One region of the Shewanella cyperi genome, then DNA from elsewhere that is predicted to be linked to it. Evidence: predicted binding sites of a transcription regulator. Region 1 holds the regulator's gene; each other region holds the start of a gene.
What was found. Region 1 encodes NrdR, which represses ribonucleotide reductase genes. Its sites were predicted from a motif close to AAACACNANATNTNGTGTTT; they were not measured.
Positions count from the first base shown of each region.

Region 1 (9,861 bases):
TGGTGCCCCTGATGCCACTGACTGCCGGGGCATTTGTGCTGCTGGATGTGCACAGATTCCGCTTTATCAACGACTTGTTTGGTTTCGCCTTTGGCGATCAGTTGTTGGTGGCCTTTGCCGAACGCTTGAAACAGTTGCATCACAGCCCCAGGTTTATCGCCCGTCTCGATGGCGACGAGTTTTTGCTGCTGTTTGATGAGCCCATGGATGAGTCCGCTCTCAATGGGCTCAAAGGGCGACTACAGGTGCCTTTTAAAATCCAGGACACCCTGGTCAGCCTAAAGCTGCATTTGGGGGCATTGGATCTCGAGCGCTTCCACACCGACATCAGCCAGATGCTCAGACGCCTGGATTTGGCGCTGAAGAAGGCCAGACGGGCACAGGATGGCCTGGCTTGCTACGCCGAAGGCGATGATGTGGCCCAGCTCAGGGAACTCAAGATAATCAACAGCCTGCCCAAGGCGCTCAAAAGTGGCCAATTGTATCTGGTGTATCAGCCCAAGTTTTCGATCAAGGCCCAGGGGTGCGATCAGTTGGAGGCGCTTATTCGTTGGGATCATCCCGAGTTGGGGCGGCTGTCACCGGCGGAGTTTATTCCGCTGGCCGAATATGCCGGTGCCATAGGCCTGGTCAGTCATTGGGCCTTGGAGCAGGCTTTGGCACAGCAACAGCGTTGGTATGCCGAAGGCTTAAGGGTTCGGGTGGCAGTGAATCTGTCCGCCGGTGATTTGGAGAACCTTGCCCTGGTGGAAGAAGTACAGGACCGTCTGGCGCACTATGATTTGCCGGGGGAGGCGCTGGCACTGGAAATTACCGAGGGCAGCCTGATGAACAATCTGCACCAGGCCGGTGCCATGCTCATTCGGCTGCGCGCCTTGGGGATCAAGGTGGCCATAGATGATTTTGGTACCGGCCACTCGTCACTGGCCTACCTCAAGCACTTGCCGGTGGATGAGGTCAAAATAGACCGCTCCTTTTTGCTGGGCATGGAAAATGATGAAAGCGCCAGGCAGATCCTGCACACCAGCATCAAGTTGGCGAGACAACTGGGGTTTGAGGTAACAGTGGAAGGGGTGGAGACCCAAAACCAGCTGCGCACCCTCAAGGCCATGGGCGCCGACAGAATTCAGGGCCTGCTTATTGCCTCACCCATGCAGGCGCCGGAGTTGGAAAGTGCCCGCGAGCGGCTGCAGTTACCAAGGCAAGCTGAGGCCTGAAGGCTCAACTCATACAGACAGCTGCAGTGCCTCCAGGCTTGCCAGCATCCGGGGTGTCATGGGGGACAGCTGCCGGTTCTGATTCATGCATACCATTTCTATATAGGCGCTGACGGCCGCTTTCTGGCCTCCCGGGCGCCAAATTTCCTGCTGCCACAGGGTGCGGTACTTGCTCTCGATAATAAAGCGGGTACGGACCTCGACAACCTCGGCAAACTCGACCCCATCATGGCACAGCATGTCACAGCGGTATACCGCAAACCCCAGCCCCTGTTGGTGCCATAACTGCTTTAAGGTATCTGCACCAATCACCTGTTCGCGGGCGCGTTCGAAGTATTTGATAAAATTGGCATGGTAGACGACTCCGGAAAAATCCGTGTCTTCATAGTAGATTTGTACCGGGAAACTGAAACTGCGGCACTGACTGAAATCGGCTTTCTGACTCAAGGCTTGGCTTCTAGGCTGGGAGATAAAATCGGCGTCCAGTGTACCACAGAGTCCAAGCCTTGCTTACTGCGCCAATTCGGTGAGCAACTGCTGGTATTCGCCGTCGCGCATCAACTCGGCCAAACCCGCATCCAGACTGGCGGCCAACTCTGCAGCAGCGGGTAAAGTGCGGGAGAAGGCCAGATAAATATTGCTCTCATGGTTGGCGAAGGCCGGCACTATCTCGTCCTCCACCCCCATGCGCTTCAGGTATTGGCTGGCCACCAGATCGTACATCACAGCCCCCTGAATGCGGCCGCACAATAACAGGTTAATCAGCTGCTGCTGACTGCTCACCTCCAGCAACCGCAGGTTTTTCAGGGAGGCAAACTCGTCGCCGTATTCATATCCTTCCATCACCCCTATCACAGTCCCCACGGGGAGCAGGTGTTTATCACGGGCGGGCAGGGGACGCTGGCGGTATTCATAGAAGGAAGCCTTGGCCACAAACAAGGGCGTTGCGCCGAATACAAACCTGTCTTCCGTGCTTTGCTGACGGGCCACATTGAACACCCCATCCACCTGGCCTTTTTCGGCCATCATCAGGGCACGGGAATAGGGCACCACCAGGGAGTCGACCTTAACACCGCTTTTGGCAAAGGCACGTTTGATAAGTTCATGGGACAAGCCGCGACCGGCATCATCGGCGAAGGGGGGCCAACTGTCTTCCGCCGCCAATTGCAATGAGGTTTGATTGGCGCCGACAGCCTGGGTCAGCAGAGAGAGAAAAAGGAGGAAAATGATGCGCATGACTGTCCCTGTAGTCCTGTCCATTTGCTGCGAATAATAACCCGCATCCAGAAGGAACAACAGCAACAAATTGCGCATATTGAATGCAGCATATCGCAAATTGAGTGAAAGTGATTAAGCCGTCTTTGGTTAGAAAAATGGCTGCTGTAAACGAGACATCTCAAAATCATATTGGTTTAGTGGGCTTGGGCTGCACAGGCTGTTTGAGTCGCGTATCCAGTTAGGTCATACTGCACCAATCAACCTCGGGATTGTTGTCGGCCCGGCAAGGAACGGCCAGCTGAAACAGTGACATTGGATGTGGATTTATGCTTAAAGAACATAACATTGCAGAAGTCAGCGTCGGCATGTACGTCGTTGAAATCACCGCGCCAAAAGACAAGTTTCGTCTCCGCAGCCAGGGGTGGCTGGAGAGCGAACGTGTTATTGAGGCCCTAAGACGCAAGGGGGTGGAGCGGCTGTTAATCGATGGCAGCAAAACCCGCGACGCAGAGCCCCTTGTCGCTCAAGCGTCCACTGAGACCCAGGCGGCGCCGCTGAAAAAAACGGTCGCTCCCCGGGAAGTCAAGACGCCCAAGCCTGCCACTGCATCGGCAGCTGTGCCGGGTGCCGGAAAGAGTGGATCTCGCGGGCTGGCCAAGGAAGAGATCATCAAGGCCAAGCAGGTTTTCGATGAGTCCAAGGCCATCCAAAAGGGGCTGTTTCACAATGCCCAGCACGGCCTGCCGCTGGACATGCCCTCGGTGAACAAGATCACCTCTGAATCCACCGAGGTGATCTTCAACAATCCCGATGCCCTGGCCTGCGTAATCAACATCCGTAAAAAAGACGAATATTTGCTGGAACACTCGGTGGCGGTGTCGGTGCTGATGACCATGTTTGCCGTGTATCTGAAGCTGGACAAGGACATCATTCAGCAACTGGCCATAGGTGCCTATCTGCACGATGTGGGCAAGATAATGGTGCCTGACGCCATACTCAACAAACCCGGCAAGCTGAGCGATGCCGAGTTTGAGCTGATGAAGTCACACGCCAGTCACTCCATCGCCATCATGCGCAAAACCCCGGGCCTGAGCCCCTTGAGCCTGGAGGTGGCGGCGCTGCACCACGAGAAACTCAACGGCAAGGGTTATCCCATGGGTGTCAGCAGCGAGCAAATCAGCCGCTACGGCCGCATGATCAGCATCTGCGACATCTTCGATGCCCTGACTGCCAACCGCTGTTACAAGGATGGCTATTCCCAGGTGAAGGCCTTCAATATTCTGCGGGCGCTGGCGGCCAACAATGAGCTGGATGCCGAGTTGGTGGATCAATTCATCCGCTGCATGGGGGTCTATCCCGTGGGCTCTGTGGTGCAGCTGGAGTCAAACCGTCTGGCGATAGTGGAAAGCCGCAATGCTCACGACCCTATCCGTCCCAGGGTCAGACCCTTCTATCACATCAGCCCCAAGCGCTTCGAGGTGGGTGAGGACATAGATTTGGCTACCGTGACCGATGACCTGATAGTCAAATGTGTCCGTGCCGATGACTTCAACCTGGATATGCAGGAAATCCTCGACCTGCTGGCACACGAAGGTTAAGCCCCTTGCTATTCAGAGCCACTGACTGAGCCGAAACGCGCCAACAAAAAGGAGACCCTAAGGTCTCCTTTTTATGCCTGAGGCAAGCGCTTACTTGGTCATGCGCTTGTACTTGAGCCTGTGCGGTTCAACTACATCGGCGCCATAGGTGTTCTTAAGCCAGGCAGAGTACTCTGTGTAGTTGCCTTCGTAGAAGTTCACCTGACCCTCGTCGCGGTAGTCGAGGATATGGGTACAGATACGGTCGAGGAACCAACGGTCGTGCGAAATAACCATGGCGCAGCCGGGGAATTCCAACAGGGCTTCTTCCAGGGCGCGCAGGGTTTCCACGTCCAAATCGTTGGTGGGTTCGTCGAGCAGCAGCACGTTGCCGCCGGCTTGCAGCAGCTTGGCCAGGTGCACCCGGTTGCGCTCACCACCGGACAGGGTGCCGATGATCTTTTGCTGATCGGCGCCGCGGAAGTTGAAGCGGCCCACGTAGGCACGGCTTGGGATCTCCAGGTTGTTGATACGCATGATGTCCTGGCCGCCGGAGATTTCCTGCCACACGGTATTCTTGTCGTTCATTGAGTCGCGGAACTGCTCAACCGACGCCAGCTGTACAGTGTCACCCAGATCTATGCTGCCGCTGTCGGGCTGCTCTGTGCCGGTCAGCATGCGGAACAGGGTCGATTTACCGGCACCGTTGGCACCGATAATGCCGACTATGGCGCCCTTGGGCACAGAGAAGGACAGGTTGTCGATAAGTACCCTGTCGCCATAGCTCTTGGTCAGGTTGTTCACCTCAATAACCTTGTCACCCAAACGAGGCCCGGGCGGAATAAACAGCTCGTTGGTCTCGTTGCGGCGTTGGTAATCCGAGCTGTTCAGCTCTTCGAAGCGGTTCATACGGGCCTTGCCCTTTGACTGACGGCCCTTGGCACCCTGACGCACCCATTCCAATTCCTTGGCAATGGTCTTTTGACGGGCGCTTTCGGTGGCGGCCTCCTGCTTCAGACGGGCATCTTTCTGTTCCAGCCAGCTGGAGTAGTTACCCTGCCAGGGAATACCCTCACCGCGGTCCAGTTCCAGGATCCAGCCGGCGGCATTGTCGAGGAAGTAACGGTCGTGGGTAATGGCTACCACAGTACCGGCATATTCCTGCAGGAAGTGCTCCAGCCAGGCCACGGATTCGGCATCCAGGTGGTTGGTGGGTTCGTCGAGCAGCAGCATCTCCGGCTTTTCCAGCAGCAGGCGGCACAGGGCCACCCGGCGGCGTTCACCACCTGACAGCACCTCGATTTTCTCGTCCCAATCCGGCAGACGCAGGGCGTCGGCGGCGCGCTCGAGGATATGGTCCAGGTTGTGGGCATCCTGGGACTGGATGATGGCTTCCAGCTCCCCTTGCTCCCGTGCCAGGGCATCGAAGTCGGCATCGGGATCGGCGTAGGCGGCGTACACTTCGTCCAGACGTTTGAGGGCATTCTTGGCCTCGTGTACCGCTTCTTCTATGGCTTCACGCACCGTCTGGTTCGGGTTCAGTTTTGGTTCCTGGGGCAGGTAACCAATTTTCAGACCCGGCATGGGGCGGGCTTCACCCTCAATTTCCGTGTCCAGGCCGGCCATGATGCGCAGCAAAGTGGACTTACCCGAGCCGTTCAGACCCAAAACACCAATCTTGGCGCCGGGGAAGAAACTCAATGAAATGTCTTTAAGAATTTGCTTCTTGGGCGGCACTATCTTGCCGACCCTGAGCATGCTGTAAACGAACTGAGCCATGAAAGATTCTCTGATCCAAAAAAATTGTCGGCAGTTTACCAATTTGCCTCTGTTACTGCCAGATGGCTGCCGGGGAATAGCTTCACTGCGGAACTGTTTTCATCATGAAACACAGTCATTGGCTGTGAGACGGATTTTCATCATCATGCGGCTGGGCTTGAAGCCGTTTGCAGAGTAGAATACCGCGCAACCCTACCTATAAGATTTGCCAGCTGGAGTGACCAATGCTGAACAAAACCATGAATATTGCCGACTATGATCCCGAGCTGTTCCAGGCGATCCAGGACGAAACCCTGCGTCAGGAAGAGCACATTGAGCTTATCGCCTCCGAGAACTACACCTCTCCCCGCGTGATGCAGGCTCAGGGTTCACAGCTGACCAACAAGTACGCAGAAGGTTATCCCGGCAAGCGTTACTACGGTGGTTGTGAGTATGTCGACGTAGTGGAAACCCTGGCCATTGAGCGTGCCAAGGAACTGTTCGGTGCCACTTTCGCCAACGTGCAGCCTCACTCCGGCTCCCAGGCCAACATGGCCGTATACATGACTCTGCTGCAACCCGGTGACACAGTACTGGGTATGAACCTGGCCCACGGTGGCCACCTGACCCACGGTTCACCGGTGAACTTTTCAGGCAAGCTGTACAACATCATTCCTTACGGCATCGATGAAGCCGGCAAGATTGACTACGTTGAGCTGGAGCGCCTGGCACTGGAGCACAAGCCCAAGATGATCATCGGTGGCTTCTCCGCATACTCGGGCATAGTTGACTGGGCCAAGCTGCGTGAAATCGCCGACAAGATTGGCGCCTACCTGTTTGTTGACATGGCCCACGTGGCCGGTCTGATTGCCGCCGGTGTGTACCCCAACCCCGTGCCACACGCCCACGTGGTGACTTCTACCACCCACAAGACCCTGGCCGGTCCCCGTGGTGGTTTGATCATCTCTGCTGCCGACGATGAAGAGCTGTACAAGAAGCTGAACTCTGCGGTATTCCCTGGTGGTCAGGGTGGTCCTCTGATGCACGTGATCGCCGGTAAAGCCGTGGCCTTCAAGGAAGCCCTGGAGCCAGAATTCAAGGTATACCAACAGCAGGTTGTGGCCAACGCCAAGGCCATGGTGGAAGTGTTCAAGTCCCGCGGCTACAAGATAGTTTCCGGCGGTACCGACAACCACCTGATGCTGCTGGATCTCATCGGTCGCGATCTGACCGGTAAAGAAGCCGATGCAGCCCTGGGCCGCGCCAACATCACGGTCAACAAGAACTCAGTGCCAAACGACCCACGTTCACCCTTTGTGACCTCGGGTATCCGTATCGGTACTCCGGCCATCACCCGCCGCGGTTTCAAGGAAGCCGAAGCCCGTGAACTGACCGGCTGGATCTGTGACGTGCTGGACAATGCCAAAGACGACGCAGTTATCGAGCGCGTGAAAGGTCAGGTACTGGAACTGTGCGCCCGTTTCCCTGTTTACGGTTAACCTTTTAACCTGAATAGGATACACTCATGGCCGCTGCTCAAGCGGCCATTTTATTTGCTCCGTTTTTGCTCCAATTAGTCCAGTTTCCGCACCAGGAGGCCCCATGCACTGCCCATTTTGCAACGCAACCGATACCAAGGTCATAGACTCACGGCTGGTGGGGGAAGGGCATCAGGTACGGCGGCGGCGGGAGTGCACCGAGTGCCACGAGCGCTTCACCACCTTTGAAGGTGCCGAACTGGTGATGCCCAGGGTCATCAAGCGTGACGGCAGCCGTCAGCCCTTCGATGAAGAGAAGCTGCGCGGCGGCATGCTGCGGGCGGTTGAAAAACGCCCGGTGTCCATGGATCAGATAGAAGAAGCCCTGACCAAGATTAAATCCACCCTGCGCGCCACCGGCGAGCGGGAAGTGCCATCGGAAATGATTGGCAACCTGATGATGGACAGCCTGATTGAACTCGACAAAGTGGCCTATATCCGCTTTGCTTCTGTGTATCGCGCCTTCGAAGACGTGTCCGAGTTCGGTGAGGCCATCGCCAGGCTGCAAAAGAACTAATCTCATCAAAACAGATAACAGGCATAGTGTTATGTGGTCTGCAACCGATACCCAAATGATGAGCCGCGCCATCATGCTGGCGCGGCGCGGCAGTTACACCACCCGCCCCAACCCCAATGTGGGTTGCGTCATAGTGGATAGCGACGGCGCCATAGTGGGCGAGGGTTGGCATATACGTGCCGGCGGCCCCCACGCCGAGGTCCATGCCCTGCGCCAGGCGGGCGACAAGGCCCGCGGCGCCACAGCTTACGTCACCCTGGAACCCTGCAGCCATTACGGCCGCACGCCCCCCTGCGCCAAGGCGCTGATTGAGCACGGCCTCAAGCGGGTGGTGGTGGCCATGACAGATCCCAATCCCGAGGTGGCCGGTCGCGGCATTAAACTATTGCAGGATGCCGGTATCGAGGTGGAATCCGGCCTGCTGGAAGGCGATGCCCGCAGCCTGAACCCGGGATTTTTATCGCGTATGGAGCGCAAACGCCCCTATGTGCGGGTCAAGCTGGCCGCAAGTATCGATGGCAAAACGGCCCTGGCCAACGGCGAGTCCAAATGGATTACCGGCCCTGAGGCGCGACGTGATGTGCAGCGGCTCCGGGCCCAAAGCTGCGCCCTTATAACAGGCATAGGCACAGTGCTGGCGGATGACCCCAGTCTCAATGTTCGCCATGCTGAGCTCGGCGGTTTGGGCAATAGTCTTGCCGAGGCCGAGCTGATTCAACCGGTGCGGGTGGTGCTGGACAGCAACTGCCGCATTTCGGCCAAGGCCAAACTCTTCGGAATCGAAAGCCCTGTGATCCTGGTGTCGGCCAGGCCCTATGAGCCGGAGCTGCTCAAAGCCTTGCCCCATTTTGTCAGCACCCTGGTGCTGCCATCGACCGATGGCCGCATTGATCTTGCCGCGCTGCTGACTCACTTGGGCCAGAGCTGCAATCTGGTGCTGGTGGAAGCCGGTGCCAAGCTGGCCGGCAGTTTTGTTGAGCAGGGTTTGTGCGATGAACTGGTGTTGTACCAGGCGCCCAAGATCCTCGGCAGCCATGGTCGAGATCTGCTGCAATTGCCGGACTTCCAGACCATGGATGCCATACCTTCCCTGACTTTGGTGGACGAGCGCCGCCTGGGCCAGGACAGAAGATTTGTTTTCAGACTCGCTGCGGCCTGAAGGCCCCGGGACAGAGCACTAGCTAGGACAGAGTATATGTTTACCGGAATTATCGAAGCCGTCGGTACCTTGAGCAGGCTGGAGCGTATGGGCGATGACATTCGCCTCACGGTCAACAGCGGCAAGCTGGATCTCAGTGACGTGCGCCTCGGCGACAGCATAGCCACCAACGGCGTGTGCCTGACCGTGGTGCAGTGCCTGAAGGACGGCTATGTGGCCGATGTTTCCGCCGAAACGGTCAAGTTGACCGGCTTTGGTGACTATCGCCCCGGCACTAGGGTTAATCTGGAAAAGGCCGTGACCCCAACTACCCGTCTCGGCGGTCATCTGGTCAGCGGCCACGTTGATGGTCGCGCCACTGTGGTATCCCGCAGCAACCTCGGCAAGGCCATCGAATTTTGGCTTGAAGCCCCGGCTGAGCTTGCGCGCTACATAGCCCACAAGGGCTCAATCACTATCGATGGCGTCAGTCTGACGGTCAACGAAGTGGACGGCAATCGCTTCCGCCTCACCATAGTGCCGCACACCGCCAGCGAAACCACCCTGCTTGAGCTGAGTGTCGGCGACAGGGTCAACTTGGAAGTGGACCAGATTGCCCGCTATCTGGAGCGGCTGATGCAATCCGGCAAAGAGCAGGGCAGCGGTGGTGTCACCATGGAGCTGCTGGCGCGCTCGGGATTTCTCGGATAAGGCACGGGCGCTGTGGGCGCCCGTCATGGTTTTTGGTCACCGGACTGGTTTTTAGCCCGGGGCCGGTTAGAATTCACCCCATCTAATAGCACAGATTCATTAGCACAGAATAAAGGTCTTACAATGGCGCTACACAGTATCGAAGAGATCATCGAGGACATACGTCAGGGCAAAATGGTTATCCTGA
Region 1 covers NZ_CP071501.1:1,091,592-1,101,452, forward strand. Annotated here, with positions in the region: gene JYB84_RS04615 (putative bifunctional diguanylate cyclase/phosphodiesterase) at 1-1,217, shown strand, start outside; gene JYB84_RS04620 (thioesterase family protein) at 1,227-1,664, opposite strand; gene JYB84_RS04625 (substrate-binding periplasmic protein) at 1,728-2,453, opposite strand; gene JYB84_RS04630 (HD-GYP domain-containing protein) at 2,762-4,033, shown strand; gene ettA (energy-dependent translational throttle protein EttA) at 4,124-5,791, opposite strand; gene glyA (serine hydroxymethyltransferase) at 6,016-7,269, shown strand; gene nrdR (transcriptional regulator NrdR) at 7,373-7,825, shown strand; gene ribD (bifunctional diaminohydroxyphosphoribosylaminopyrimidine deaminase/5-amino-6-(5-phosphoribosylamino)uracil reductase RibD) at 7,857-8,984, shown strand; gene JYB84_RS04655 (riboflavin synthase) at 9,021-9,674, shown strand; gene ribBA (bifunctional 3,4-dihydroxy-2-butanone-4-phosphate synthase/GTP cyclohydrolase II) at 9,798-9,861, shown strand, end outside.

Region 2 (9,861 bases), 980 kb from region 1:
CAGGAAAACGGGGAAAAACACCAGGTTGATGATGAGCTTGCGAACAAAATTAATGGTGCTCCAGATAAGCGCTAAGGTGTTGCGGGTTGTTAAGGGTTTACGGGCCATCTGCCACTCCTGAAATATGATCTGCCGTTATGTTACAGCAATTTAGCTATGCGGGCGACGCGCAATTGTAAAGGTTTTTAACATGCGGCCACAGGTGCCGGTTGAGCTTGGCGGGTTCTTTGGGTATGCTCCATTAAATCACCTGTTTTAAAAGGATGTTTGAATGCCGTTTCCACATCTGTTGCAACCCCTTGACCTGGGCTTTACCCAATTGAAAAACCGGGTATTGATGGGATCGATGCACACCGGTCTTGAAGAAGAAAAGGGCGGTTTTGAAAAATTGGCCGCGTTTTATCGTGAGCGTGCCGAGGGCGGTGTCGGTCTGATTGTGACCGGCGGTATCGCGCCCAATTTCCGTGGACGCCTGGCTCCCCACGCCAGTCAGCTGAGCTTTTCCTGGCAGGTCAGAAAACACAAAATAGTGACGGATGCGGTGCACCAGGCCGGCGGCAAGATCTGCATGCAGATCCTGCACGCGGGCCGCTACGGCTACCATCCTTTTTCGCTGGCGCCGAGCAAGATAAAAGCTCCTATATCTCGCTTTACCCCGTCTGCCATGTCACCACGCCAGGTTCGCTGCACCATCAAGGACTATGCCACCAGTGCTTCTCTGGCGCGCAAGGCCGGTTACGATGGTGTCGAGGTGATGGGCTCCGAGGGTTACCTGATTAACCAGTTTATTTGCCAGCGCACCAATAAACGCACCGATGAATGGGGTGGCAGTTTTGACAACCGTGCCCGCTTCCCGTTGGAAATAGTTAAAGCCATAAGGGCCAAGGTCGGCAAAGACTTTATTATCATCTTCCGGCTGTCGATGCTGGATCTGGTGGAGCAGGGCTCCAGCTGGGATGAAGTGGTGCAATTGGCCAAGGCACTGGAGCAGGCGGGTGTCAGCATTATCAATACCGGTATCGGTTGGCATGAAGCCAGGGTGCCGACCATAGCCACCAGCGTGCCCCGGGCGGCGTTTTCCTGGGTGACCGAGAAGCTTAAATCCGAGGTCAAGGTACCCCTGGTCGCCACCAACAGAATTAACACCCCGGAAATCGCTGAACAGATACTGGCATCGGGCCAGGCGGACATGGTGTCCATGGCCAGGCCTTTCCTGGCGGATCCTGAATTCGTTAATAAAGCCGCGGCGGACCGTGCCGATCTGATTAACACCTGTATCGGCTGTAACCAGGCTTGTCTGGATCATACCTTTCAGCTCAAGCGCGCCACCTGTCTGGTGAACCCCAGGGCCTGTTATGAAACCGAGCTCAATCTGAGCAAAACATCGGTGCCCAAGCGCATAGCCGTCATGGGCGCAGGCCCCGCGGGCCTGGCGTTCTCCGTCAGCGCGGCTGCCAGAGGCCATAAGGTAGTGCTGTTTGAGGCGGCTTCCGAAGTCGGTGGCCAGTTCAATCTGGCTCGCAGGATCCCCGGCAAAGAAGAATTCAACGAGACCATCCGCTATTTCCTCACTCAACTCAAGGAAACCGGCGTGGAACTCAGGCTCAACACCCGTTTGGAGGCGGACACGCTGAAGGCTGAAGCCTTCGATGAAATTGTCATCGCCGCCGGTGTGGTACCGAGAAAAGTGAACTTACCGGGTTTTGACTCTCCCAAGGTGGTGACCTATCAACAGGTACTGCGCGGTGAAGTGCCGGTGGGTGAGCGGGTTGCCCTGATGGGGGCCGGTGGTATCGGGTTCGACATGGCCCACTTCCTCGGCGAAACATCCTCGGCGACCCTGGACAGGGACCGCTGGCTCAACGAGTGGGGGATAGACAAGGAATATCGCACCCCCGGCGGCCTGAAGGCGCCGGAAAAAGCCCATTCGCCGGAGCGTAAACTGTATCTGCTGCAGCGCAAGACTTCCAAAATGGGCAAGGGCCTTGGCAAGACCACGGGCTGGATCCACAGGGCCGTGGTGAAACAGCACGGTGTGGTGGAAAAAACCGGTGTCAGCTACGAGAAGTTTGACGAGCAGGGACTGCATATCAAGGTGGGAGAGCAAAGCGAAATTCTGCCGGTGGACACCCTGGTGCTCTGTGCCGGTCAGGAGTCGAACCGTGAGCTGGTTGCCGCCATGGAGGCCACGGGCAAGCCGGTTCACCTGATAGGTGGCGTCGATGTGGCCGCCGAGCTGGACGCCAAGCGCGCTATCCGCCAGGGAACAGAATTGGCGGCAAGAATTTAGTCACAACCTGATTTCACTGACAAACGCCCGCAGCCGCGGGCGTTTTGCTATGCTAAATTCACGTTTGGCTGATAAGAACAAACAAGAAAACAAGGAGATGATAATGAAACATCTGATAGCGGCGTTAACGCTTGTGGTGCTCAATGGATTGCTGTCCATGCCCACTGTAGCCGGTGACAATTCACAGTACGATCCGGCCCTGGCAGAGCGCGCCGGTGCCGATGAGTACGGTATGAAGCAATACGTGCTGGCGTTTTTAAAGAAGGGGCCCAATCGTGACCGGTCCAAGGAAGAGGCGGAAAAGCTGCAGCGGGCCCATCTGGATAACATAGGCCGCATGGCCAAGGCCGGTAAACTGGTGCTGGCGGGGCCTTTTTTGAATGATGGTGAGTTGCGGGGGATCTACATTTTCAACGTGCGAACCGTGGAAGAGGCCAAAGCCCTGACCGAAACTGATCCTGCCGTTCAGGCCGGAAGCCTGGTGATGGAACTCTTGCCCTGGTATGGCAGCGCGGCTTTGGTGGAGGTGAATGAACTGCACAAAAAAATGGCCAAAAAGGCCATCTGAGCCATTTGGTGTTGGCTATCAGTCGATGAGCAGATGTTCGGCCTGGGGATGCAGACTGACAGGGCGGTTGACCACGTCGGCCCCCTTGGCAGACAGGTCGAGATCCAAATCTTTACTGGGCACGCAGCAACAGGGCAGGCATTCGTCTTCGCCAAGCACGGCCAATGGTTCGGTCAGGTAGCGCACCGAACCACTGATCACCCGGGTCTTGCAGGCACCGCAGTAACCACTGCGGCACTCGGAAAACACCTTAATCTTTTTAACTTCAAGGGCTTGCAGCAAGGTGTGCTGCTGTCCATTAAACAGCAGCACCGGCTGGCCATTGAGGCTGACTATGGGTGCCTTGTTACAGGTCAAAGTCGAGGAACTCATTTTCATCAACTGCAGCGTCAATCTGACCCACCAGATAGGAAGAGACTTCCACTTCCTGGGGGGCAACCTGTACCGCGTCGCTTTCAAGCCAGTTCTTCATCCAGGGCAGGGGGTTGGTCTGCTCACCGTAGGGTTGCGGCAGGTTTACCGACTTCATGCGCTGGTTGGTGATGAACTCAACGTATTGGCAGAGGATCTGCTCATTGAGGCCGATCATTGAGCCGTCTTTAAACAGGTACTTGGCCCATTCCTTTTCCTGCTCTGCGGCACGCAGGAACAGATCGTAAGCCTGCTGTTGGCATTCAATGGCAATTTCTGCCATTTCGGGATCGTCCTTGCCACCCTGCATCAGGTTGAGAATGTGCTGGGTTGAATTGAGGTGCAGGGCTTCATCACGGGCAATGAGGCGAATGATCTTGGCGTTGCCTTCCATCAGCTTGCGCTCGGCAAAGGCGAAGGAGCAGGCGAAGCTGACATAGAAGCGTATCGCTTCCAGGGCGTTGACCGACATCATGCACAGGTACAGGGCCTTTTTCAGCTCCCGCAATGTGACCTGAACCTCTTCACCGTCGATCATGTGGGTGCCTTCACCCAGCAGTTCGTACACCTGGGTCAGCCTGATCAGCTTGTCGTAATAGGCGGCAATGTCGGTGGCGCGCTTGAGGATCTGCTCGTTGCCCACTATGTCGTTAAACACCACTGAGGGGTCCGTGACTATGTTACGGATAATGTGAGTGTAAGAACGGCTGTGGATGGTCTCGGAGAAGGACCAGGTCTCAATCCAGGTTTCCAACTCCGGCAGCGACACCAGCGGCAGGAAGGCCACATTGGGTGAACGGCCCTGAATGGAGTCCAGCAGGGTCTGATACTTGAGGTTGGAAATAAAGATGTGCTTCTCGTGATCGGGCAGAGCCGCATAGTCAATCTTGTCGCGGCTGACATCCACTTCTTCCGGACGCCAGAAGAAGGACAGCTGCTTCTCGATTAACTTCTCGAATACTTCATAACGCTGTTGGTCGTAACGGGCGACGTTGACCGACTGACCGAAGAACATGGGTTCGCGGGTCGCGTCATTGGGGGTTTGACAAAATGTACTGTAAGCCATGGTTCGTATTCCGGGCAAAAGGGGGCAAAGGCCCCCGTTAACACCAAAGAGTTGTCTGACGGCGCATCAGATCTTGCAGGCGCCGCCGGCGCAGCCGTCATCTTCTTTTTCAACACTGGTGATGTCGTCGTGCTGATCGGTCGCACCATCACGGGTGTTATGGTAATAGAGCGTCTTGACGCCAAGCTTGTAGGCGGTCAGCAGGTCTTTGAGCAACAACTGCATTGGCACCTTACGACCTTCAAAGCGGGCAGGGTCATAGTTGGTGTTGGCCGAAATCGCCTGATCGACGAACTTCTGCATTATGCCCACCAATTGCAGGTAACCGTCGTTGCCTGGCATCTGCCACAGCAACTCATAGTTGTGCTTGAGGCTGTCAAAATCCGGTACCACTTGCTTGAGCTGACCGTCTTTACTGGCCTTGACCGAAATCAGACCACGGGGTGGCTCAATACCGTTGGTGGCATTGGAGATCTGCGAAGAGGTCTCGGACGGCATCAACGCTGACAGGGTGGAGTTACGCAAACCATAGTGCTTGATATCGCTGCGCAGCGCTTCCCAATCCAGGTGCAGTGGTTCGTCACAAATCTTGTCCAAATCGCGCTTATAAGTGTCGATTGGCAGTATGCCCTGGGCGTAAGTGGTTTCATGGAACGCAGGGCAGGCACCTTTTTCCCTGGCCAGATTCATTGATGCCTTCAGCAGGTAGTACTGAATGGCTTCAAAGGTTTTGTGGGTCAGGTTGTTGGCGCTGCCATCGGAATACTTCATGCCGTTTTTCGCCAGGTAGTTGGCGAAGTTGATGACACCTATACCCAGGGTACGACGGTTCATGGAGGCTATTTGGGCCGCCTTGATGGGGTAGTCCTGGTAGTCCAGCAGGTTGTCGAGGGCACGTACCGCCAGATCCGCCAGGTTTTCCAGCTCTTCCAGATTGGCAATGGCGCCCAGGTTCAGTGCCGACAGGGTACAGAGGGCGATTTCACCATTGGTGTCATCGACACTTTCCAGCGGCTTGGTGGGCAGGGCAATTTCCAGACACAGGTTGGACTGGCGAATTGGGGCCACCTTGGCATCGAACGGGCTGTGGGTGTTGCAGTGATCCACGTTCTGGATGTAGATACGACCGGTTGAGGCACGTTCCTGCATCATCAGCGAGAAGAGTTCCACTGCCTTGAGGGTCTTCTTGCGGATGGCCGGATCCTGCTCATACATCTGGTACAGGCGCTCGAATTCATCCTGATCTTCAAAGAAGGCATCGTAGAGACCTGGTACGTCCGAGGGGCTGAACAGAGAGATGTTTTCACCCTTGATCAGGCGCTGATACATCAGTTTGTTCAGTTGCACGCCGTAGTCCAGATGACGGACACGGTTGTCTTCCACGCCGCGGTTGTTTTTCAGTACCAGCAGGGATTCCACTTCCAGGTGCCATATGGGGTAGAACAGGGTGGCCGCGCCACCACGGACACCGCCCTGGGAGCAGGACTTCACCGCGGTCTGGAAATACTTGTAGAAGGGCAAACAGCCGGTGTGGAAGGCTTCGCCGCCACGGATCGGGCTGCCCAGGGCACGAATACGACCGGCATTGACGCCGATACCGGCTCGCTGACTGACGTACTTCACTATGGAAGAGGCAGTGGCGTTGATGGAATCCAGACTGTCACCGCACTCGATCAGTACACAGGAGCTGAACTGGCGGGTTGGGGTGCGCACGCCTGACATAATCGGCGTGGGCAGAGAAATCTTGAAGGTCGACACCGCGTCGTAGAAGTCCTTGATGTACTTCAGGCGGGTTTCCTTTGGATAACCGGCAAACAGACAGGCGGCCACCAGGATATAGAGGAACTGGGCACTCTCATACACTTCGTGGGTCACGCGGTTCTGTACCAGGTACTTGCCTTCGAGCTGTTTAACCGCGGCATAGGAGAAGTCCATGTCACGCCAGTGGTCGATATAGCTGTCGAGTACGTCCAGCTCTTCCTTGCTGTAGTCGGCGAGGATGTGCTGATCGTATTTACCCATTTCCACCAGGCGTACCACATGGTCGTACAGCTTGGGCGGCTCGAATTGGCCAAAGGCCTTCTTGCGCAGGTGGAACACGGCCAGACGGGCCGCCAGGAATTGGTAATCCGGAGACTCGGGGGAGATCAGGTCCGCCGCAGCCTTGATAATGGTTTCATGTATGGCTTCGGTTGGAATGCCATCGAAGAATTGCAGATGTGAGCGCAGTTCTACTTCGGAAACGGAAACGTTTTTTAAGCCCTTGGCTGCCCAGGTAACCACGCGGTGGATCTTGTCGAGATTAATTGTCTCTCTTTCGCCACTGCGCTTTGTGACTGTCATGTTGCTGTTCATTGAAGATAGGCCTTGGTTCTTTTCACTGTAAATATGATTGGCGCCACCGTACGTATCCTTGTAAACAATCAATCTGGAATACCGTTAACCTACATCTGGCAGACAAGCTGTACTGGCTAAGCGGGGCATTTCTAGTGTGTCTGATTGCTGTCAATACACAAGATATGGTGCTTATTTAAATCTAAGATACAAGATAGTGAGGTGGGGGGCCATTTGCAAGTAAGAAATTGGTGTAGATCTTGTGGATATCTTGAGGATAAAAAAAACGTTAGTGGAAGCTAACTTCAGAGGGCAATTTTTCCCTGCGCTTAACATCGACTGGCGATTATTTTGCCAGTTTGAGATCCGGTGCGATCGCTTTTTTAATGGGCGATCGCAATAAGATCGTCATAATTCTCTGTGGCGAATTTAGCCGCGATTGCGGATTAATTGCACCAACTCCAAGGGCGAATTCAGCCGATATTCCACTGGCCAACTGTCAATATCGTCTTGCTCGCCCAAATAGCCCCAAAGGGCGAGGACCGGCGCCATGCCTGCATTTACCGCGGCCTGCATATCACGCTCGGCGTCGCCCAAATACCAGATATCCGCCGGCGCTACCCCCAGTTGCTGCGCCGCCAGTAACATGGGCGCCGCATTGGGTTTGGCCATCAGAGTGCTGTCTCCGCACACTATGGACACCAGCGCGCTTTCTATTCCCAGGGATCCCATCAAGGGGCGGCAAAAGCGGGCGGCTTTATTGGTAACGACCCCGACAGGGATCTCTGATTGTTCGAGTTCTTTCAGCAGTTCGGCCATGCCGGCAAACAGCACGCAATGCTGGCCGTTGATACGGGCATAGTGCCGTAGCAGCGCCTGTTGCAATTCATATTTCATCGCCTGGGGCTGCGTCGGCGCGCCGGCTTCAACCAGTGCCAGGCTGCCGTGGGAGGCCACATGACGCATTTGCGCCAGGGAAACCTCCGGCAAGCCGAAGTCACTTAACGCCAGGTTGAGTGCCTGCACCAGATCCGGTGCCGTATCCACCAGGGTGCCATCCACATCAAGCAGTACCCCCTGGGGGCGCAGTCGGAGATCAGTCAAGAGGTTTTACCGTGGCTATCATATAGTTGACGTCCAGGTTCTGGGTATAGCCGAACATGCCGCTTAACGGGTTGTAACGGATCCCCAGGGCGTCGCGATTGAGCAGGGCGGTATTGTCTACCATGGCCATCAATTCTGAAGGTTTGATGAACTTGCCGTGGTCATGGGTGCCGACGGGTAACATCTTCAGCAGATACTCGGCGCCCAGTATGGTTTCCACATAGGAGCGCAGATTGCGATTGATGGTGGAAAAGAACACCCAGCCACCGGGTTTGATCATGTCGCAGCAGGCCTGGATCACCGACTGGGGATCGGGCACATGTTCCAGCATCTCCATGCAGGTGACCACGTCATATCTTTCCCTGTGACTGTCTCTGTGCTCTTCAGCCGTCTGTTGTACATAGTCAATACTGACGCCTGCTTCCAGTGCATGCAGTCTGGCGACATCCAAAGGCTCTGCTCCCATATCCAGCCCTGTCACCCTGGCGCCGATACGGGCCATACTTTCTGACAATATGCCGCCGCCACAGCCGACATCGAGTACTGCTTTGCCAAAAATGCCGCCGGCGGTCTTGTCTATATAGTTGAGCCGCAGGGGATTGAGTTGATGCAGGGGCTTGAACTCACCTTCAGGATCCCACCAGGTTGCAGCCATCTTTTCAAATTTGGCTATTTCATTGGCATCGACATTGGCGTGCTGAGACATATATAGAGTCCATTTTTTCGCAGACGGATAAAGATGCGCCCATTATAGCGATTTGCCACCGGTTAAGAAGCCAAACTTTGCCCTTTATTGCCCGCTTAATTGGCATATTTGGCGCTTTAATGAGCAGCTAATGTTGAAATTGGATACTTAATCTACAAACACCCCGGATTTATGGCGCGAATACTGTCGGTACTTAAAGGCAATTCCTTAAATATTACGCTGAATTTATTAGTGAAAGTATAATCTGCCCCCCTGATATCATGGACAATCCGAGCCCCATGTTACCAAGATGCAAAACAGGGGCTTCCGACAATAAATTACTGTGTTAGAATGCCAAATCACGTTTATTGGCTCGACAAAGACACGGAATGCCGGCTTGTCAGCTATTTTTCAGGGGATCGAGCAGTTTATGACTGATTTGGCTTCATCAATTTCGCCAATTAATATCGAAGACGAACTCAAGAATTCGTACCTGGATTACGCCATGAGCGTGATCGTGGGCCGGGCATTGCCGGATGTGCGTGACGGTTTGAAACCCGTGCATCGTCGCGTGCTGTTCGCCATGAGCGAGTTGAAGAACGACTGGAACAAGCCCTACAAAAAATCCGCCCGTGTGGTCGGTGACGTTATAGGTAAATACCACCCACACGGCGACAGTGCCGTGTACGACACCATAGTGCGGATGGCGCAACCTTTCTCCCTGCGCTACACACTGGTGGACGGTCAGGGTAACTTCGGTTCCATCGACGGCGACGCGGCAGCAGCCATGCGTTATACCGAAATCCGCATGGACAAGTTGGCCCATCAGCTGCTGGCCGATCTCGACAAAGAAACCGTCGACTATGTGCCCAACTATGACGGCACAGAACAAATTCCTGCGGTGCTGCCAACTCGCATTCCCAACCTGCTGGTAAACGGTTCTTCCGGTATTGCCGTAGGTATGGCCACCAATATTCCGCCACACAACATCAATGAAATCATTCAGGGTTGTCTGGCGCTGATTGAAGATCCCGAGTTGCCGATTGAGCAACTGATGGAGTACATCCCGGGCCCGGATTTCCCCACTGCCGCCATCATCAATGGCCGCAAGGGCATCGAAGAAGCCTATCGCACCGGCCGCGGCAAGGCCATCATGCGTGCCCGTGCCGAAGTTGAGACCGAAGAAAACGGTCGCGAGCGCATTATCGTTACCGAGATCCCTTACCAGGTAAACAAGGCCCGTCTGATCGAAAAGATTGCCGAGTTGGTGAAGGATAAGAAGCTGGAAGGCATCAGCGGTCTGCGTGACGAATCCGATAAAGACGGTATGCGTATCGTTATCGAGATCAAGCGCGGTGAAGTGGGCGAGGTGGTGCTGAACAACCTCTATGCCCATACCCAGA
Region 2 covers NZ_CP071501.1:2,074,143-2,084,003, reverse strand. Annotated here, with positions in the region: gene sppA (signal peptide peptidase SppA) at 1-108, opposite strand, end outside; gene JYB84_RS09045 (NADPH-dependent 2,4-dienoyl-CoA reductase) at 272-2,290, shown strand; gene JYB84_RS09040 (YciI family protein) at 2,394-2,858, shown strand; gene yfaE (class I ribonucleotide reductase maintenance protein YfaE) at 2,877-3,236, opposite strand; gene nrdB (class Ia ribonucleoside-diphosphate reductase subunit beta) at 3,205-4,335, opposite strand; gene nrdA (class 1a ribonucleoside-diphosphate reductase subunit alpha) at 4,402-6,690, opposite strand; gene JYB84_RS09020 (HAD family hydrolase) at 7,099-7,773, opposite strand; gene ubiG (bifunctional 2-polyprenyl-6-hydroxyphenol methylase/3-demethylubiquinol 3-O-methyltransferase UbiG) at 7,766-8,479, opposite strand; gene gyrA (DNA topoisomerase (ATP-hydrolyzing) subunit A) at 8,889-9,861, shown strand, end outside.
Region 2: the regulator NrdR is predicted to act here: its motif matches at 6,844-6,863, upstream of nrdA (class 1a ribonucleoside-diphosphate reductase subunit alpha).

Region 3 (9,861 bases), 450 kb from region 1:
AAATGCGACTGGCCTGTTTCAGATATTTGCGGGCGGCCTTTGTGCTGTCGCAGCCCTGGGTCAGCAGCTCTGCCATCCAGGTCTGTTTCAGTTCCTTCACCTTATGCTTGCGGGCTTTGCCAATCAGGGTAGTCGCCTTGTTGCGCACGGCCTTTCTGGCATGCTTTTTACAAAGCTTTTTGATGATTTTGCTGAGTTTGGCCATGAAAACAACCCGGCTGCTTGGATTGGGTTGAATTCTAAATGAAAACCATTATCAGTCAAGTTTTGTTGCTGAATACGCGGAACAGGTCACAGGATTAAAAAGGTGATTGGTTGGCGTCGATGGCGGTCAGCAGCAGCCTGAGATCGAATTCCAATTGATGATAGTCCGGCTCCATGTGGCAGCAGAGCTGGTAAAAGGCCTTGTTGTGCTCTTTTTCCCTGAGGTGCGCCAGTTCGTGCACCACCACCATGCGCAGCAAGGGCTCCGGTGCCTGCTTGAGGCGCCCGGCAATACGGATCTCATGTTTGGCCTTGAGCTTTTGCCCTTGAACCCGGGACACGAAACTGTGCAGACCCAGGGCCTGATGTTTGAGGGTGAGCTTATCGTCGAAGCAGATCCGGGCTATGGGGGGGGACTTTTTCATAAAGCGGCTTTTCAGCGCCTGGGTGTAATCGTACAGTGCCTTATCGCTGCGGATCTCGTGTTCGGCACTGTAGCGACGGCCCAATACCTGACCCAGTTTATTATCCGCCAGCAAGTCTGATACTTGCCGGCGAATACTGTCGCTGTAATGGGCTAGATAGGGCAGGGATTGCATCGGCTCAGAGCTTGCCGTAGATGCGGCCGTTAATGTAGGCGTAGGCGGCCTCGAACGCCGGCAGTTGGAAGCGTTTCAGATCCAGCGCATCGTAATCCACCTGGGGCGGGTTGCGCTTGAGCTGTTCCTTGATGCTGACAGGAGACAACAGGGTCACGGGTAATCCAGCCAGCTGAATGGCGGCCTCAAGCTTAAAGCTGGTGGCACTGCCTGCCAGCTTGCCTTTTTGCTCGCGACTGATGATGACCAGGTGTTCCACCTTGTAGTCTTCCATCAGCTTTTTGAAGGCAAAATGGAACTCACTGATGGCCTCCTGGGTTTCGGATGCCGAGACAGTGAAGGACTGTTTGCGGCACTCCGGTACATTGAAGGTATCACCTTCATTACTCAGCAGACTGATAATGGCTTCGCTGCCCTTGAGTTCAACGCCACATACTTTCATGTTACACCTATTAATAAATTGATTTTAAACTGGAATTCTGTCGGCATCAGGCTGCCGGTGTTTTGCGTTTGACCATGGGCGCATCACCCACATCCACGCCGGAAATAAAGCGTTTGTCCCGCTTGGGCGCGGTTTTTGGCGCGTTGGTCTTGGCTGGACGTTTGCTTTTGGGTTTGGCCGTTGCAGCCGGCTTGCTGCGGGACGGCTTTTTCGGCGCCAATCCCTTGAACTTGGGCTCCAGTCCCTCCAGGGTGCTGAAATCAAATTCACGGCGCAGCAGTTTTTGTACCGCCAGGAAATTGTCCCAATCCTTGGGGCCCACCAGGGAAATCGCATCGCCCTGGTTACCGGCACGACCGGTGCGGCCGATGCGATGCACATATTCTTCGGCAAACTTGGGCATGTCGAAGTTAATCACCAGGGACACATTGAGCAGATCCAGACCGCGGGAAGCCAGATCTGTGGTCACCAGCACCTGCTGCTGACCGCGGCTGAACTGATCCATGATCTGGTTGCGCTGGTTTTGGCGCAACTCACCGGACAGGGCCGCAGCCTTGATGTCCTTGGACTGCAACAGCTGTGACAGGCGCTCGGTATCACTGCGGGTGGCGGTAAAGATGATGGCCTGCTTATGGGGATGGCTCTCGAGCAGCTTAAGCAGCAGGGCTTCCTTGTGGTCAAGGTGATCGGCAAGGAAAATCTGCTCACTGATATCCTTGTGACCACTGTGGACCGCATCTATGGCCAGATGCTCGGGATTGTTGAGCAATTCGGCCGCCAGCGCATGGATCTCGTTGTGATCCAGGGTGGCGGAAAACATCAGGGTTTGACGCCGTCTGTGGTCAGCGGCGGCATGGATGGCCCTGAGCTGGGGTGCAAAGCCAAGATCCAACATACGGTCTGCTTCATCCAGGATCAGCAGCTCCAGACCATTGAGAAACAGATGACGCTGGGCCAGATGATCGGCAATGCGTCCGGGGGTGGCGACTATAAAATGCGGTTCCTTTGCCAGTGCCTTGGCCTGATCGTTGAAGTTTTCCCCACCCAGAATGCTGGCAGCCCGGTACTGGGTATTGGCCACCAAGAGCCTGAGTTGGGCATAAACCTGATTGGCCAGTTCCCTGGTCGGCAGCAGGATCAACACCCGCGGATCTTTCTTGCTCAGTGCCCGGGTCGCTATGACCCTTTGCAACGCCGGCAGCAAAAATGCCAGGGTTTTCCCCGAACCCGTCTTGGATGAGGCCATCAAGTCTTTGCCGGCGAGGGCGATGGGCAAGGCCCCGGCCTGGACGGCTGTGGGGGTTTCTATCCCCATGTGTTTCAGGCTCTGCAGCAGACGCTTGTCGAGGGAAAAATCACTAAATTGCAAAGGAAGGGCTCCGTTGGCGTGCGCTTTTGGCACGGGTAAAAATTTCAGCCGGACATTATACCCTCAAGTTGGCGCCCCGGCCACGAACTTTATGAGCCCCGTCGGACAAAAGTCTGCCGGTGAACATCGGCTTTGCCTGAGCTAATTGCTTGCTGTCGTGGCCGTTTTCATGCGCCCGCCAAGCTGTTAACCTTGATGGGATTCAGGCAATTCGCGCCGGAGTTGCCACCTGAGCGGTATCACAAAAGGACGTAGCATATGACCCCAAAGCCAGGCCCCAACAGCACCAGCAAGCATACAAGCTCCAAGCCCCCCACCATAGGGCTGGCATTGGGCAGCGGTGCCGCCAAGGGCTGGGCCCACATTGGGGTTCTGAAGGCCTTGTTGGCACTGGGGGTGAAGCCCGATAAGGTGGCCGGTTGTTCGGTCGGTGCCCTGGTGGGGGCGGCCTATGCCAATGGCCGCTTGCAGGAATTGGATAATTGGGTCAGTGGATTTTCCAGCTGGGATGTCCTTGGGCTGATGGATTTAAGCTGGCGCCGCGGTGGCATTATCGGCGGCGAGCGGGTGTTTGATGTGTTGCAATCACACATTGGCGACTTGCAGATTGAGGCCCTTGCCATTCCTTTTGCGGCCGTGGCCACGGATCTCTACAGCGGCCAGGAAATCTGGATCCGCGCCGGCGATTTGCGCCAGGCGGTGCGGGCTTCCTGCTCCATGCCCGGCATTTTGCCGCCGGTGCGCCTGGGGGAGCGTTGGCTGGTGGATGGTGCCGTAGTCAATCCTGTGCCCGTGTCTGTGTGCCGCGCCATGGATGTGGATGTGGTTATTGCAGTCGATCTCAGTGGTCACAGGCGCCAACGCAATGCGGAATTTCCGATTGAGATCCGCAGCGAGACCTCGTCGGCGCTGGAGCAGTCCCGGGCCCTGGAATCCCAGGGCAATGGCTTTATGGATTTGCTCGCCCGCGGCAAGGAATACGTCTCCAGTCTCAGCGACAAATTTGCCCTTGGAAATAACTCCGATCCCGGCATGTGGGCGGTGATGTCGCAGTCCATGGAAATCCTCGAACAAAGACACAAGCGGGCCCGCTTGATGGGGGATCCGCCCGATGTCTGCCTGCTGCCCAAGGTCAATGATATAGGCACCATGGAGTTCCATCGAGCCAGGGAAGCCATTGCCGCCGGTGAGGCCGCGGTCATGGCGTCGGCACATTTGATTGAAGCAGCCCTGGGCCGATAAGCAAGCATTTTAAATTCAAATACTTGCAGCTGATATTTTTGTCGGAAGCAGTCTTAAAGGGCGGCTTTCCTACCCGTGGGATTCGGCTCGGTCAAGGGCTTGGAAGCGAAAATATCGCTTATTTTTGCCTGTGACAACAGGCGTTTTCTTACATGATCCAGATCAAGGTATTGTCATTCACTTTGCCGCTTAATACGCAACATATTGTGTTTGTGCCTATATAAAGCACTAGATGATGTGGTGCATATTTCAACAGAGCCAAGAGGGAATGAAGATGCCGGTCGTGATAAAGAGGGATGGTTGCCAAGCCCCGTTTGATGAAACCCGTATCCGTGATGCCGTGATGGCGGCCTCTGCCCATGAGGGGATTGAGGACGTGGACTACGCCGCCACAGTGGCGGCAGTGGTGCATGCCGGTGTCAGTCACCTGCAGCAGGTGCACATCCACGAGCTGCAGTTGGCGGTGGAAAACTGTCTGATGGAAGGCCCCTACAAGGAGGTCGCCCGCCATTATATTGAGTACCGTCACGACAGGGACGTGTGCCGCGAGGCCAGCAGCAGACTCAATCAGGAGATCCGCTCACTGGTGGAGCAGACCAACGCCGCCCTGTTGCATGAAAATGCCAACAAGGACTCCAAGGTCATCCCTACCCAAAGGGACCTGCTGGCCGGCATCATAGCCAAGCACTATGCCAAGCGCCATATTCTGCCCAAGGATGTGGTGGCCGCCCACGAGGCCGGTGATATTCATTATCATGATCTTGATTACGCACCATTTTTCCCCATGTTCAACTGTATGCTCATCGATCTGGAGGGCATGCTGACCCGGGGCTTCAAAATGGGCAATGCCGAGATTGAGACTCCAAAATCCATTTCCACCGCCACGGCGGTAACGGCGCAAATCATAGCCCAGGTGGCAAGCCATATTTATGGTGGCACCACAATCAACCGCATCGATGAAGTGCTGGCGCCCTTTGTGGCCAAGAGCTACGAGAAGCATTACCAAACCGCGCTGACCTGGGGTGTCAAGGATGCCAAGGATTACGCCATCGCCCTGACAGAGAAAGAGTGCCACGACGCATTCCAGTCCCTGGAGTACGAGGTCAATACCCTGCACACCGCCAATGGCCAAACCCCGTTTGTCACCTTTGGCTTTGGCCTCGGAACCCGCTGGGAATCACGGTTAATCCAACAGTCAATCCTGCAGGTGCGGCTCGAAGGCCTGGGACGTAATCGCAAGACGGCGGTATTCCCCAAACTGGTATTTGCCATTCGCGATGGGATTAACCACAAGGCCGGCGATTGCAACTATGACATCAAGCAACTGGCGCTGAAGTGTGCATCCCAGCGCATGTATCCCGACATCCTCAATTACGAGCAGGTGGAGAAGGTGACCGGCTCCTTTAAAACTCCCATGGGCTGTCGCAGTTTCCTCGGGGTTTATGTGGAAAATGGTGAGCTCAAACACGAAGGCCGTAATAACCTGGGGGTAGTCAGCCTCAACCTGCCCCGAATTGCCTTGCTGGCCAAGGGCGATGAGAGTGAATTTTTCCGCCTGCTGGATGAACGTCTGGCCACGGCGAGGACGGCACTCGACACCCGTATCGAGCGTTTGCAGGGGGTCAAGGCCAGGGTTGCGCCGATCCTCTATATGGAAGGCGCCTGCGGCGTCAGGCTCAAGGCCGATGATGATATCGCGCCTATTTTCAAAAACGGCCGCGCCTCAATATCCCTTGGCTATATTGGTCTGCATGAAACCATCAATGCCCTCTATGGCACCGAAGAGCACCTTTACGATTCGGCCCGGCTGCGGCAAAAGGCGCTCGACATAGTGGCTCATATGCAGGCGGCCACCAAGCGCTGGAAGGCCGAAACCGGTTATGGCTTCAGTCTCTACAGCACTCCCAGCGAGAGCCTGTGCAGCCGTTTTGCCAAGATAGATGCCAGTGAGTTTGGGGTGATCCCCGGTGTCACCGACAAGGGGTATTACACCAACAGTTTCCACCTCGATGTGGAAAAGAAGGTCACGCCCTACGACAAGATTGATTTCGAGGCGCCATATCCACTGCTGGCCACCGGGGGCTTCATTTGTTACGGCGAATACCCCAACATGCAGCACAACCTGGAAGCGTTGGAGAACGTGTGGGACTACAGCTATAGCCGGGTACCTTACTATGGCACCAACACGCCCATCGATGAATGTTACGACTGCGGCTTTACCGGCGAGTTTTCCTGTACCAGCAAGGGTTTCGTCTGCCCCTCCTGTGGCAACCATGAACCGAGCCGGGTATCTGTGACCCGTCGGGTCTGCGGTTACCTTGGCAGCCCGGACGCCAGGCCGTTTAACCATGGCAAGCAGGAAGAGGTTAAACGCCGGGTCAAACACCTTTAATCCTGAACCACAAGGGGCGCTTTGGCGCCCCCGAGGGCGCACAGATGAACTTCCACAAATACTATCCGCTCGATGTGGTCAATGGTCCGGGTACCCGGGTGACGCTGTTTGTGGCCGGCTGCGAACACCAGTGCCGCGGTTGCTATAACCAGTCCACCTGGGATCTGCGCAGCGGGCAGGTGTTCGATAAGGCCATGGCCGATACCCTGATCCACGATCTCAACGACACGCGAATCCCTCGCCGGGGCCTCAGCCTATCCGGTGGCGATCCCCTGCATCCGGCCAATCTGGCCGCCGTTGGCGCCTTGTTGCAGCGGGTGCAGCGGGAATGCCCGGGCAAGGATGTCTGGCTCTGGACCGGCTATGTCCATGAAAACCTGAGTGACGCACAGCGCGCTGTGGTCGAGCTGGTGGACGTGCTGGTGGATGGCCCCTTTGTGCAGGAGTTGCTGTCACCGGGATTGCCCTGGCGCGGCAGCAGCAACCAGCGGGTGTTGACCCTCAAGCCAAATAATTCACGCCAGGCAGGCGCTTCGCTGTTATAATGCCTCCCTTGGCACCACGCAGGTGCATTAAGGTATTGAATAGGTAACAGCATGAATTTGAAACAAGAACTGCATGAGCTTAACGATAAGCTCGATAAATTCCGCCGCAAGCTCGCCGCTGCCGAGCAGCGGGGCGATCAGCATGTGGTAGCGCAGTTCAAGCAGGAAATGGCGGCCCTGACTAAACGCATCGCCAGTGTCAAACAGCAACAAACCCGGGAACTGGGCAAACAGGCCGGTGAAGTCAAGGATTTGCCGTTCAGGCGCGCCATCACCAAGGCCGAGCAGGCCGACATGGGTAAGCTGAAAAAGTCGGTCAAGGGACTGGTGGTGGTTCATCCCATGACGGCCCTGGGAAGGCAGATGGGCCTGACCGAGGTGACGGGTTTTGCACCCAAACCTTTCTGATATCCCAGTTATCCACTTGGGTATTCCTGTACCAGCCAAAAGTGCTTAGAATAGGGCTCCCGAGGCGCCGCAGTTGTCGGCGCCGTCTGTTTTGTCAGGGATTTCAGCTGTCTCATGGAATGAGAGCTGTCGTGAAGGTTGAAACATGTCGATAAAATACGTCGCCACTTCCAAATTGCCTACCCCTTGGGGCATCTTTGCCATGCACGGTTTTGAAGATACCGAGACCGGCAAGGAACATGTGGCGCTGACTTACGGTGAGCTGGACGCCAAGACCCCGGTGCTGGGGCGGATCCACTCCGAATGTCTTACCGGGGATGCCCTGTTCAGCCTGCGCTGTGACTGTGGTTTCCAATTGCAGACCGCCATGCAAAACATTGCCGAAGCCGGTTGTGGTTTTATCCTTTATCTGCGTCAGGAAGGGCGTGGTATAGGCTTGCTCAACAAGATCCGCGCCTATGAGTTGCAGGATCAGGGTGCCAATACCGTCGAAGCCAATGAGCGTCTGGGCTTTGCGGCCGATATGCGTAAATATGACATGATAGCCCCCATGCTGGCCCATATAGGTGTCACCCAGGTGCGTTTGATGACCAATAATCCGCGCAAGGTCAAGGCTATGCAGGATGTGGGCATGGACGTGGTGGAGCGGGTGCCGTTGCAGGTGGGTAAGAACCGTTATAACGAGGCCTACCTCAAGACCAAATCCGATGCCCTGGGGCATATGATGTCCGAGGTCCATTTTAACGATGACCATCAGGACTGAATGTGTTTCAGTGCTCACATATGAATAAAAATCAGCGCCTTATGGCGCTGATTTTTTATAGGGTCCGGGCTAAGCTCCCTTGCCCCGTCGGGCTGCTTTCAGCTGCTCCCCCGTCAGCGCAAGCAGCCTGGCATTTAGCTCGGTCAATTCACGCCCAAGCTGTTCTCGTCTGTGTTCGGCACTGTCCGAGTGGTTGCCTCTGAGCTGCTGTAATTCTTTGTTTAACTCCTGCAGGCGAACCTTAAGCTTGGCAATTTGTTGCTCGAGGGGATCCTGGTGTTCCTGTTGACGGTTTAGTTCAGAGGTGGCCTCACGGCTGGCACCAAAGGCTTCGGCAATATTCAGGGCCCGGACCAGGTCTTTGCTTGGCTCACTTGCCTGATTGAGCCTGGATGCAGGCACCACGCCAGGCAGGGCGGACGCAGGGGAAATCAACATGGCCATGACACAACCCTTTCTTGGACTCCAATATCAGGTTATCGGCCAATCGGGTGCCTGGCTTTAGCTGCGTTTGCCCCAGATATCGGCGTTGACAGCGCCGCTGACATACTCCTGCTTGGTGGTGCTTTTACCGGCAGGCGCCTCTTTGTCGGCCGGTTTGGCCTTGGCTATGTGTTTTGTTTGAGCAGTGTGTTTCGTTTGGGCCGGGTGTTTCGTTTGCGCTGAGTGTGCTTCAACCCTGGCCATCGGGACCGGCTGGCCGTGACACTCAAGGTACAAATGCTCGACTTTTTCCCTGGCCCAGGGGGTGCGACGTAAAAAAGTCAGACTGGATTTGATGCTGGGATCCTGGCTGAAGCAGCGTATGGCAATGCGCTGTGCCAGAGCAGGCCAACCGAGCTCAGCTACCAGATACTCCAGAATGTGTTTGAGTGTCAGGCCGTGAAGTGGATTTTTGGGTTGTTCGGACATGTGGGCTCTGTTTGACGGGCCGGTGGGCAAAACCTGATTGTAACCCGCCGGGGCAACAAAAAACAAAGGCCGGCATTGCCGACCTTTGTGCGTGCTGCCAGCCTCAGGCTTTTTCGGCCACTTCAACCGCCTTGCCCTTGGTGGTCAATAACAGACCGCCCGCCACAGTAACAGCGATAATGATGCCTGCCACGGTGGAGAGGGTCATGGGCAGACCGGCACCCAGGGTGGCGGAGTTGAGCAGGAAGGTCACCACCACAGTGGTCATAAAGGTAGCCGGCACAGTACAGATCCAGTGCAGCTTGTTATGACGCATCAGATAAGCGGAAGCAGTCCAGAGCATAAGTACGGCGGTGGCTTGGTTGGCCACACCGAAATAGCGCCAAATCACCCCGAAGTCCACCTGCGTCAGTATGGCGCCGACCACGAACAGGGGAATAGCCAGCAGCAGACGCTTGCCCAGCTCATTTTGTGGCAGATTGAAGAACTCTGACAGGATCAGACGGGCAGAGCGGAATGCGGTATCACCCGAGGTGATTGGCAGCACTATCACACCCAGTACCGCCATAAAGCCACCTATGGTACCCAGCAGACCGGTGGACGCTTCATAGACCACGTTGGCAGGATTGCCGGCCATGCCGCTGGCGAGGCCTTCAACACCGCCGAAGAACGACAGGGCAATGGCACACCAGATCAGGGCGATTATGCCTTCACCTATCATGGCGCCGAAGAACACGAAGCGGCCATTGGATTCATTTTCCATGCAGCGGGCCATCAAAGGTGATTGGGTGGCATGGAAGCCGGAAATGGCGCCACAGGCAATGGTGATAAAGAGGGCCGGCCACAGTGGCATATCCTTGGGATTGAGGTTGGTCAGGAAGTCAGACGCCTGAACACCTGGCAGCAAACTGTGTTCGGTCGAGACCAGCAGGGCTATGGTCAGTCCCACGGACATAAACAGTAGCAGGGCGCCGAAGAAGGGATA
Region 3 covers NZ_CP071501.1:1,545,006-1,554,866, forward strand. Annotated here, with positions in the region: gene JYB84_RS06510 (hypothetical protein) at 1-205, opposite strand, end outside; gene JYB84_RS06515 (M48 metallopeptidase family protein) at 300-803, opposite strand; gene JYB84_RS06520 (DUF3010 family protein) at 808-1,245, opposite strand; gene JYB84_RS06525 (DEAD/DEAH box helicase) at 1,292-2,614, opposite strand; gene rssA (patatin-like phospholipase RssA) at 2,873-3,856, shown strand; gene nrdD (anaerobic ribonucleoside-triphosphate reductase) at 4,131-6,248, shown strand; gene nrdG (anaerobic ribonucleoside-triphosphate reductase-activating protein) at 6,293-6,793, shown strand; gene JYB84_RS06545 (YibL family ribosome-associated protein) at 6,845-7,201, shown strand; gene ribA (GTP cyclohydrolase II) at 7,347-7,964, shown strand; gene JYB84_RS06555 (hypothetical protein) at 8,034-8,408, opposite strand; gene JYB84_RS06560 (VF530 family protein) at 8,466-8,876, opposite strand; gene JYB84_RS06565 (carbon starvation CstA family protein) at 8,980-9,861, opposite strand, start outside.
Region 3: the regulator NrdR is predicted to act here: its motif matches at 4,049-4,068, upstream of nrdD (anaerobic ribonucleoside-triphosphate reductase).